DNA from 2 places in the Ercella succinigenes genome. Region 2 is predicted to be linked to the other one. Evidence: a T-box and tRNA genes for the amino acid it is inferred to sense, from the RefSeq annotation. Region 2 holds a T-box; the other holds one or more tRNA genes.
What was found. The T-box of region 2 lies ahead of pheS (phenylalanine--tRNA ligase subunit alpha). A T-box ahead of a tRNA ligase gene usually reads a tRNA of that ligase, here a tRNA-Phe.
Positions count from the first base shown of each region.

Region 1: it has a tRNA-Phe gene. The T-box ahead of pheS (phenylalanine--tRNA ligase subunit alpha) is inferred to sense a tRNA for this amino acid. The anticodon was not compared.

Region 1 is NZ_CDHP01000008.1:182,262-187,177, reverse strand. It holds gene AC0KSB_RS02770 (HPr family phosphocarrier protein) at 45-272, shown strand; gene rnr (ribonuclease R) at 309-2,351, opposite strand; gene secG (preprotein translocase subunit SecG) at 2,416-2,664, opposite strand; tRNA gene AC0KSB_RS02755 (tRNA-Phe) at 2,826-2,901, opposite strand; tRNA gene AC0KSB_RS02750 (tRNA-Asp) at 2,936-3,012, opposite strand; tRNA gene AC0KSB_RS02745 (tRNA-Val) at 3,018-3,093, opposite strand; gene AC0KSB_RS02740 (TatD family hydrolase) at 3,261-4,055, opposite strand; gene metG (methionine--tRNA ligase) at 4,055-4,916, opposite strand, start outside.
Region 2 is NZ_CDHP01000020.1:146,935-151,850, forward strand. It holds gene pheT (phenylalanine--tRNA ligase subunit beta) at 1-2,413, opposite strand, end outside; gene pheS (phenylalanine--tRNA ligase subunit alpha) at 2,487-3,509, opposite strand; T-box leader at 3,569-3,824, opposite strand; gene AC0KSB_RS06005 (DUF5050 domain-containing protein) at 3,875-4,916, shown strand, end outside.

The sequences.
Region 1 (4,916 bases), on a different contig from region 2:
ACCGATACTGGTTTATAAAACCTGATTATAAAGGAGAAAAGTCTATGCGTAAATTTACAGTTCATCTAAAGTCTATCAACGATGTAAAAGAATTTGTAAGAATTGTCAACGAATTCCCCTATGATGTTGATCTTGCTTCAGGCAGATATATAGTTGATGCCAAGTCGATCATGGGTATTTTCAGTCTCGACCTGGCAAAACCTATTGATGTTGAGATACACAGCAGTAACGGTCAGGATCTCGAAGATAAACTTAAACAGTTCATGATTTAATTTGTTGCTGAAGTATTTGAACTGCCTTCATAAAGTCTATTTTTTCTTTTTCGACTTTCCAGACCTCTTATCAGGTCTGGTTTTTCTTTTGCCGGATTTTGAGCCGCCTTTTCCACCGTTTTTATATTTTCTGCTTTTTCTTTCTGTTTCAGGAAGTTGTCTGTAAGATCTCGATCCTGATCTTCCTGACCTTCTTCCGCCTTTCTCTTTTTTCTCATTTGAAATTTTATCTGCAAGATTTGTTACATGCTTGCCCTGAGCAGCCTCGTGATCTGATAACTCAAAGTCTATTCTGCGTTTTATTATATCAACCTGGGCAACCTGCACTGTTACACGATCACCCAAATGTAGTTGACGACCACTTCTTTTATTTATTGCGCATAAGCGTTCTTCAATGTATTCATAATATCCATCCAAAGTTCTGTACGGAACCATTCCTTCAACAGTGTTTTCAAGCTGAACAAAAAAACCTGCTGGATTAAAACCAGATATTACTCCTTCAAAAGACATACCTAGATGTTCACTCAAATATTCTGCTGCTTTCTGATCAACCGAATCACGTTCTGCCAACATAGCTACTCTTTCCATATCTGAACTGTGATCACTGATAGAATCTGCAAGTCTGTTCCATTTCTTCCTTGGAAGATTGTTATTTATCCAACCTTTTAAAACTCTGTGAACAAATAAATCCGGGTATCTTCTTATTGGCGAAGTAAAGTGGCAGTAATTTTCTGAAGCCAAACCAAAATGTCCCAGATTATCCGAAGAATAACGAGCTTTTGCAAGTGATCTTAATAATAGCTGTGACAAAGTAAGTCCAAATGGTTCTTTTTTCACTTTATCCAAAGCAACCGCAAGCATTCCTGGTGTCGGGTTCCCGCGCAACCTTACCGGTACACCAAAGAGATTCGCAAGTTTTACAAATTTTTCAAGTTTTTCAGGATCTGGAAGTTCATGCACTCTATACGAAAAAGGAAGATCATTAGTATGCGCTTTTAAGGCAACAAACTCATTTGCTGCTATCATAAATGACTCAATAATTCCGTTTGCAAAGCTTATAGGGTAAGGATATATATCTACAGGTTTACCTTCAGAGTCAAGTTCAACATGAGTTTCAGGGAATTCAAAATCTATCGATCCTCTTTGTTTTCTTATTTTTAACAATTTATCTGAAAGCTCACGCATAATTTTTAAGTCTTCCAAAAAACCTGGATATCTTCCAGGCAGGACGGTTCCATCTTCCAATGCTTGCTTTACTTCATTATATGAAGTCCTTGCTTTACTATTAATAACACTCTCAATAATTTCACCAGAAATAATTTCACCATTATTATCAAATTCCATGATCGCACTTAATGTCAATCTATCGACTTCAGGATTCAAACTGCAAATTCCATTTGAAAGGCGAGGTGGAAGCATTGGTAAAACTCGATCAGAAAGATAAACACTTGTTGCTCTGTCTCTGGCTTCCTTATCCAGCAAACTGTTCTCTTTTACATAATGGCTGACATCTGCAATATGAACACCTAAAATATATCCGCCATTTTCTTTTTTCTTAATATTAACTGCATCATCTAAATCGCGTGCATCTTCTCCATCGATTGTAATTGTATTTATACTTCTTAAATCTTTTCTGCCTCTTTCAATTTCAGCTTTTATCTCAGAAGCATCTGGATTAATATCAAATTGTTCTGCAAATTTTTGAACTTTTGAAGGGAAATTTTCCGACAATCCATGCTGTCTTATTATACCCAAAATTGCTATGTCTGGTCTTTGAGGATCACCAAGAACTTCGACAATTTCGCCTATTTGAGAAAATCCTTTATCAGGCATTTCTCCTGCAAGACGAGCAACTACTTTCATCCCAAAAGGAGCCCCATGCAAAAACCGTGAAGGTATAAAAAGTTCGCGACCAACAACCTGATCAGGACGATCCAAAACTAATAGGCCATCTCTGTTATTTTGTTGTAGAATTCCAACATAATTTTGCATTATAGTTACCTCCTCTTTAATGATAGCATTTGCTGCATAATTTTCACAGCCAAAAAGATTCTTGGGCAAAACAAAACGCCCCCGCACAATACAGGAAGCGCTTTATCAAAATTCAATATAATTCTATATAGAAATCAAAACTTAGTCAAAATCAAAGGCCACGTCCGGTCAACAGATATAAAGCAATCGTGAAACCAGCAAAAGCGACAGCTACAACAGTTGTAAGTTTTTTAAGCAAAGCATCCATGCTGCGAGCCTTTGTTTTGCCAAAAAAAGTATCAGCTCCACCACCTATGGCTCCCAGACCTTTTGAGTTACCTTCCTGAAATATAACAAGAAGAATAAGACCTATGCAAAGAAGAATATCTATAATTGCAACTATTATTGTTACTGTTTGCATTTTTTTACCTCCGTCATAAACACGTGAAACAGATTTTATCACACCTGGCTCTTATTCGCAAGTGTTTCTGCTAGTTTGATTAGTCAGCAAATAATAAATCAAGCTATATAATTTCAAAAAAAGATAGCAATAACTCTAGAAATAAAAAGCTACTGCTATCGTGGTGCCCAGAGCCGGAATCGAACCAGCGACACGTGGATTTTCAGTCCACTGCTCTACCGACTGAGCTATCTGGGCATATGTTTGCCGGCCTCATAAAGACCGGCAATTATGGCGACGCAGAAGGGGCTCGAACCCTCGACCTCCAGCGTGACAGGCTGGCATTCTAACCAACTGAACTACTGCGCCATTTATGGTGGGAACTACAGGGCTTGAACCTGTGACCCCCTGCTTGTAAGGCAGATGCTCTCCCAGCTGAGCTAAGCTCCCATAAATCACGATTTCTCGTGTGCACCGCGTTTCCTGAGTGCAAGTGAAAGTATAATAGAAACAGACTAGCTTGTCAACAATCTTTTTTCAAAAATACAAATATTTTTTTAAATAATAAATCAATCACTTTTTACAAATGACAGATCAACAAAAAACTGAGAAACAAATTATCGCAAATCAAATAAGCAAAGAGCATTTCTAAAAGTCAATTCAGCAATTTGCTCAGGCTCCATCTGTAGTATGTCTGCCATTTTGTTTCCCACATACTTTAGATATGAGGGTTCATTGCGTCTGCCACGAAACGGTTCAGGTGTCAAATAAGGGCTATCTGTCTCAATAAGAAGTCTTTCTTTAGGACAAAGCTTGATCACCTCTGCTGCCTTTTTTGCATTCTTAAAAGTTATAGGCCCATCAAAACCAAGATAAAAACCCATATCCAGCAAAATCTCAGCAGTCTGAGGACTACCAGAAAAACAATGAAAAACTCCGGGAATATTTCTTAAAATTCCATTGTCTTTCATTTTTTTTAAAATCTTAATGCAATCCTCCGTAGATTCTCTGTTATGTATAATTAAGGGAAGATCGTATACAGAGGCTAGCTCTATAAATTGTTGAAAAACTTTTTTTTGAATATCTCTTGGCGAAAAATCATAATGATAATCCAACCCGACTTCACCTACAGCAACAATTCTATTTTTCTGTTTTTCATCAAGAAGTTTTTTTATTATCTCTATGGAATTACCGTCAGCCTGTGATGCATCATGCGGATGTATACCAACACTGCAACACAAAACATCTGGATACTTAACAGATAATTCGACAGCTCTTTGCGAACTCTCTAAGTCTGCTCCAGGCAAAAGTATTCTTAGTACATCTGCCTGGAGCGATCTTTTGATAATTTTTTCGAAATCGGTACTGAATTTTTCATCTTGAAGATGCGCATGTGTATCAAACCACCGCATTATCCTACCTCTGAGCCTGCAGGAACCTCATCATCTGGAATAAGAACCTTATATCCTTCTGATGTCAATGCGCAAAGAATCATGCCATGTGACTCAAGTCCTCTTATTTTTCTTGGCTTAAGATTAGTTACGACTACAACCTGTTTTCCTATCATGTCTTCTGGGGTATATGATTGTGCAATACCGGAAACTACCTGTCTTACTTCCGTTCCCATATCTATCTGTGAGCAAAGAAGCTTATCTGCTTTTTTTACTTTTTCGCAAGCTTTAACAGTTCCTATTTTTAAATCCATCTTGAGGAAATCATCAAATTCTATCAAAGGTTTTGCTTCAGAAACTACCTCCTCTTGTTCGGTGGTATTTTCCTCCGGCACGATATTTTTTTGTGCTTCTAAAAGATCATTTAAGGAAGCGATTTCCTTATCTAAATCAATTCTGGGGAATAAAGGCTGTGTTTTACAAACCAGGTTTTCAGATTGGTAAAGTCCCAGTTTTTTGCTGTTTTCCCAAGTTAATACCGACTCATCTTTAATTCCTAGAATCATTTGAATATTCTTACTTGTCGAAGGCATAAAAGGCTGTAATAAAATAGAAATAACTCTTAATGCTTCCGCAAGATTATATAAAACAGCGGCCAATCTTCCCTTATCACTTTCATTTCTTGCTAAAATCCAAGGCTGTGTTTCATCAATATATTTATTACTTCTTGCAACCAGACGCCATATTTCACTTAAAGCCAGACTGAATTGCAATTTTTCCATTGCTTGTTCAACCTTATCAGGCAATTCTGTAATCATTTTTAATAGACTTTCATCAAAATCGCCGGTCGTTTTTTCCAGAGGCAATCCATCAGGGAAATTT
Region 2 (4,916 bases):
GGCTTATATCTTTTTCTGCCAGCGCTTTAAGTATTTTTTTCATTGCCGGTGCGATGTCGCTTTCACTTAAGGTTTTATCTGCAGAGCGGAATTTCAAATTATAGGCAACAGATTTTTTACCTTCACCGACCTGTTTGCCTTGATACACGTCAAAAAGATCTACTGATTCAAGTAACTTGCTGCCATTTTCTCTGATTATTGTTTTTAATTCATCGACCAACAGATTCTGATCACAAATCAATGCAAGATCCCTATCTACAGCTGGGAATTTGGGCATTGATTTAAATATGCGTTTATTATTAACCATAGGCATAAGAACGTTAAGGTCAAGGTCTAGAAGCACACACCCTTCTGGTGCTTCAAAAGCTTCTGCTGTATCCGGGTGCACGGTTCCCAGCCAGCCTGTATTTTTGCCGGCAATTAGAATATCAGCGCTTTGCCCCGGATGAAGCCATGGCTTTTCTTCGGATCTTATTACTTTTAACTCAGCAAGGTCAATGCCTAAGTGCGAAAGCAAAGTTTCCAGCATGCCTTTGACCTGATAAAAAGTATCTGCTTTTTCTTTGGCATTTTCATTATAACTAATTGCAGCTAAATGAGGTGTTTCGATAGGCAGCTCAGTTAACGGTAATGCCTTGGGATGATATGTATATGCTATTTCAAACAGGTCGGCACATCCTACAGATCTGTTTTTATTTCCTGCTGCAGCTTGTAAAAGAGCTGGAGCCATTGAAGTTCTCATACAGGAAAAATCTTCGCCCAAAGGATTAGTTATTCTAACACTTTGACGCAAAGGATGATCTGAAGGAAGCATCAATTTATCAAGCTGCTTAGGGCTTTCAAAAGAATATGTGAGAGCTTCATAATAGCCTCTTCCTATCATCAGATCCTTGATTTTTTCGATAATCTTCTGGTTTTGATTGCGTCCGCCCAATGTAGTCTGTTTACCAGAAAGCAAAGTAGGTTCAATATTATTGTAATCATATAAACGTGCTATTTCTTCCGCCAGATCAGCTATACTCTCCAAGTCTGGTCTATAACTGGGAACTGTAACTTTTATAGATTGATCCTGACCATCTGCAATTTCGCAACCAAGAGAAGTCAACATTCTGCTCATTTCTTGAGCAGAGATATCTGTTCCTAAAAAGCGATTAATATAGTCAGCTGTCATATCCAGTATTACAGGTTCTTTTTTCACAGGCCATACATCAATCGTGCCTTGGCAGACCTTTCCACAACCAAGCTCTTCTATTAATTCACAAGCACGATCCAGAGCACGTGCTGCCTGATTAATATCCAGTCCTTTTTCAAATCTGGAAGAGGCTTCGGTACGCAGACCTACTTTTTTTGCAGCCAGGCGAACAGCTAAAGGATTAAAGGTAGCAGATTCTAGTAATACCGTGCTGGTATTTTGCTGTATTTCTGAATTTTCAGCACCCATAACACCTGCCAATGCAACTGCTCTGGAGCCATCTGCTATTACCAGCATCGAAGGATCAAGTTCTCTTTCGACACTATCCAGAGTAATCATTGTTTCACCCTCGACAGCACGTCGGACAATAATTTTCTGATCATGAAGATCTTTTAGATCAAAAGCATGCATAGGCTGCCCCAATTCGAGCATTACATAATTAGTTATATCAACCATATTATTGATTGGCCTTACACCTGCACTGCGCAAGCGGCGGCGTATCCACTCAGGAGAATCGCCAACCCTAACGTCTTCTACGACTCTGCCACAATAACGATAGCATAAATCAGGTGCAGCAATCTCTATTGTCGCCAGATCAGCAGATTTATTATCAGAAAGAGCTTTTACCTCAGGCTCTTTTGCAGTAAAAGGCAAACCAAAAGTAACAGCCGCTTCTCTGCCAAGTCCTTCTACAGCAAAACAATCAACGCGGTTTGAAGTAATTTCAAATTCTATGACTGTATCACATATGGATAAAACCTCTTTGATATCTTGTCCCAGAGCTGTATTCGCCGGCAAAATATAAATTCCATCTTCTGCAGCATCAGGGAAATCAGCAGTTGTATATCCAAGCTCTTCGATCGAGCAAAGCATCCCTTCAGATATTTGACCACGCAGCTTACCCTTTTTGATTTTTAAACCACCAGCCAGTGTAGAACCGGCTAAAGCCACAGGCACGCAATCGCCTACTGAAATATTATCAGCTCCTGTTACAATCTGAATTTTCTCATTGCCGGTATTAACCTGACAAATCACAAGTTTGTCGGCATCAGGATGCTTGTCTATCGATTCTATCCTACCGGTCACAACATTTGTTATTTCTTCCCCTTGAACTTCATAACCTTCCACCTTTGAGCCGGAAATTGTCATTGCGTCGCATATTTCTTTTATAGGTTTATCAAGCGGGGTAAAATCCTTTAACCACTCAACTGATACTTTCATATATAGTCCTCCAGTCGCATTTATAAATTTTTAAAAAATCTGATTGTATGATAAAAATACACTTTTCCAAAAGTTATCTGAACTGTTGCAGGAAGCGAATATCATTTTCATAAAAATGACGAATATCGTCTATACCGTAACGCCCCATTGCAGTACGCTCAACACCGATACCAAAAGCAAAGCCACTGTATATTTCAGGATCTATTCCACAATTTGATAAAACTTCAGGATGTACCATACCGGCACCAAGTATTTCTATCCAGCCCTCACCTTTACATGTTCTGCAACCGCTTCCACCGCATGTCCAACATGAAATGTCTACTTCACAGCTTGGTTCTGTAAATGGGAAATGATGCGGACGTAATCTGATTTTTGTCTGTTCACCGAATAATTGTTTGGCAAAAAGTTGCAGCGATCCGATAAGATCCCCCATGGTAACATTTTTATCTACAACAAGACCTTCCACCTGGTGGAAAATCGGTGAGTGAGTAGCATCCGGAGTATCAGAACGATAAACCTTACCTGGACAGACAATTTTCAAAGGCGGTTTTTGCTGTTCCATAACACGTATCTGCACAGGAGATGTTTGTGTACGCAGCAAAATATTATCGTTCATATAAAATGTATCCTGTGTGTCCCTTGCAGGATGTCCCTCAGGAATGCGCAAAAGTCCAAAATTATATTTATCAAGCTCTATCTCAGGACCCTCTGCTATCTGATAGCCCAGATTCATGAATACTTCGCAAATTTCATCAATTGCTCTGGTAAGAGGATGGCGGGCACCTGATGGTTGAGATCTGCCAGGTATACTTATATCAATAGTCTCTTTTAACAAAGCAGCCTGTTTCTCAACACTTTTTAGAGATATCTTTTTCTGGTCAAGCAAATCCTCCATCTCAGCACGCACCTGATTTACAAACTGACCGATTACAGGTCTTTCCTCAGCTGACAAAGCGCCCATGCCACGAAGTATCTGCGTCAAAGGTCCTTTTTTTCCCATAAATTTAACGCGCAAAGCATCAAGTTCAGACAAAGACTTCTGCTGATCAAGCTCCTGCTTGAACGAATCCAGTAAATTACCTAAATCTTCTCTCATATCACTCATATGTATTCCTCCCATAGTAATAAATAGACATAAAAAAACTCCCATCCCATACACGGGACGGAAGAATATCCGCGGTACCACCCGAATTCCAGAGCAACCGCTCCGGCTCTCAAACAGCTTTTACCGGGGCAAACCGTTCCAGCCTACATAACAAAGTTTAACTCCTTTGGGAGAAATAAAATCATTCCTTCAGCCAGACCGCTCCGAAGTGAACTTCAAAAACTTCCAATCAGGTGAGCTCACAGCCTACCGACTCAACCCTCTCTGAGATCTTTCATCTTTTACTCTCTTCATCACTGCGTTACATGTTATAATATCATCTGATAAATATACTGTAAAGGCAAGGAGTTATTTAAATGCAATCATTTTCCAGAACGACCCGGCAAAAAGCACTCTCCCTGGCATTTGTTCTTATAATGCTGTTAATTATAATCACCTCTTGTACTGAAGAGCAGGAACAAATCGAAACTTTTGATCCTGACAAAGCAAGTCTGCCTTCTGATCAGCAAGTTTTAACCGAATTGATGAGTCAAGCAAATATTGCCAGTGAGAATATTACAATTAGTGATGGCAAACATATCTATTTTAATGATAGTGATGGGAATTTTGTGAAATCAGATGCCGACGGTGCCAATCAGAAGATTTTACTTAACAATTATGTTTCCTGGCCGGTTATTGATCAAAATCAGATCTACTATGTTAGCGGACTATCTCAAGGTGAATTATCAAAAATAAATACAGACGGCTCAAATAATGTCAGAATTGGTTCCAGTGATATCAAAAATCTGATCTTTTTTGATGACATGCTCTATGCTATAGAGATGCCTGAAGAGCAGGTAGTAAGATACCAAACAGATGGCAGTAGACGCGAAGTTATTATTGAATCCGCCTCTACTAACATGATTTTAAATAAAGAAGCTCTATATATCAGCAGTAAATCAGCACATGACGGACTAATCCGATATGATTTAAAAACGGACGAAATTCAGGTATTAATTGAAAGAGTCGCAGGCAGTCTGCAAATCGATAAAGACTGGCTTTATTTTGCAGATTTGCAAAATCAGTATCATGTCTATGGTATAAGCCTGCAATCTTTTAATGATACCGACAATGATGACGACAAAGATACCGATGATGATTCCGATGATGATTCCGATAAGGAGACTAATCAGACAAAAACTCCTATCAAACTGGAAAGTCAGCTGGTATTCGAACATACACTGGATAAGCCATTCATAACGTTTGACGGAAAACTTTATTATATAGACAGCAATCGCCAACAGCAGCTATTTTCAATAGAGCTTAGCGCTCTAAATCAGCTTGACAGCAGTAAAGCTGTTCTTGTCGCAGACGACGCTGTTGAGAAATTTGTAATTCTTTATCCGTTTATTTATTATC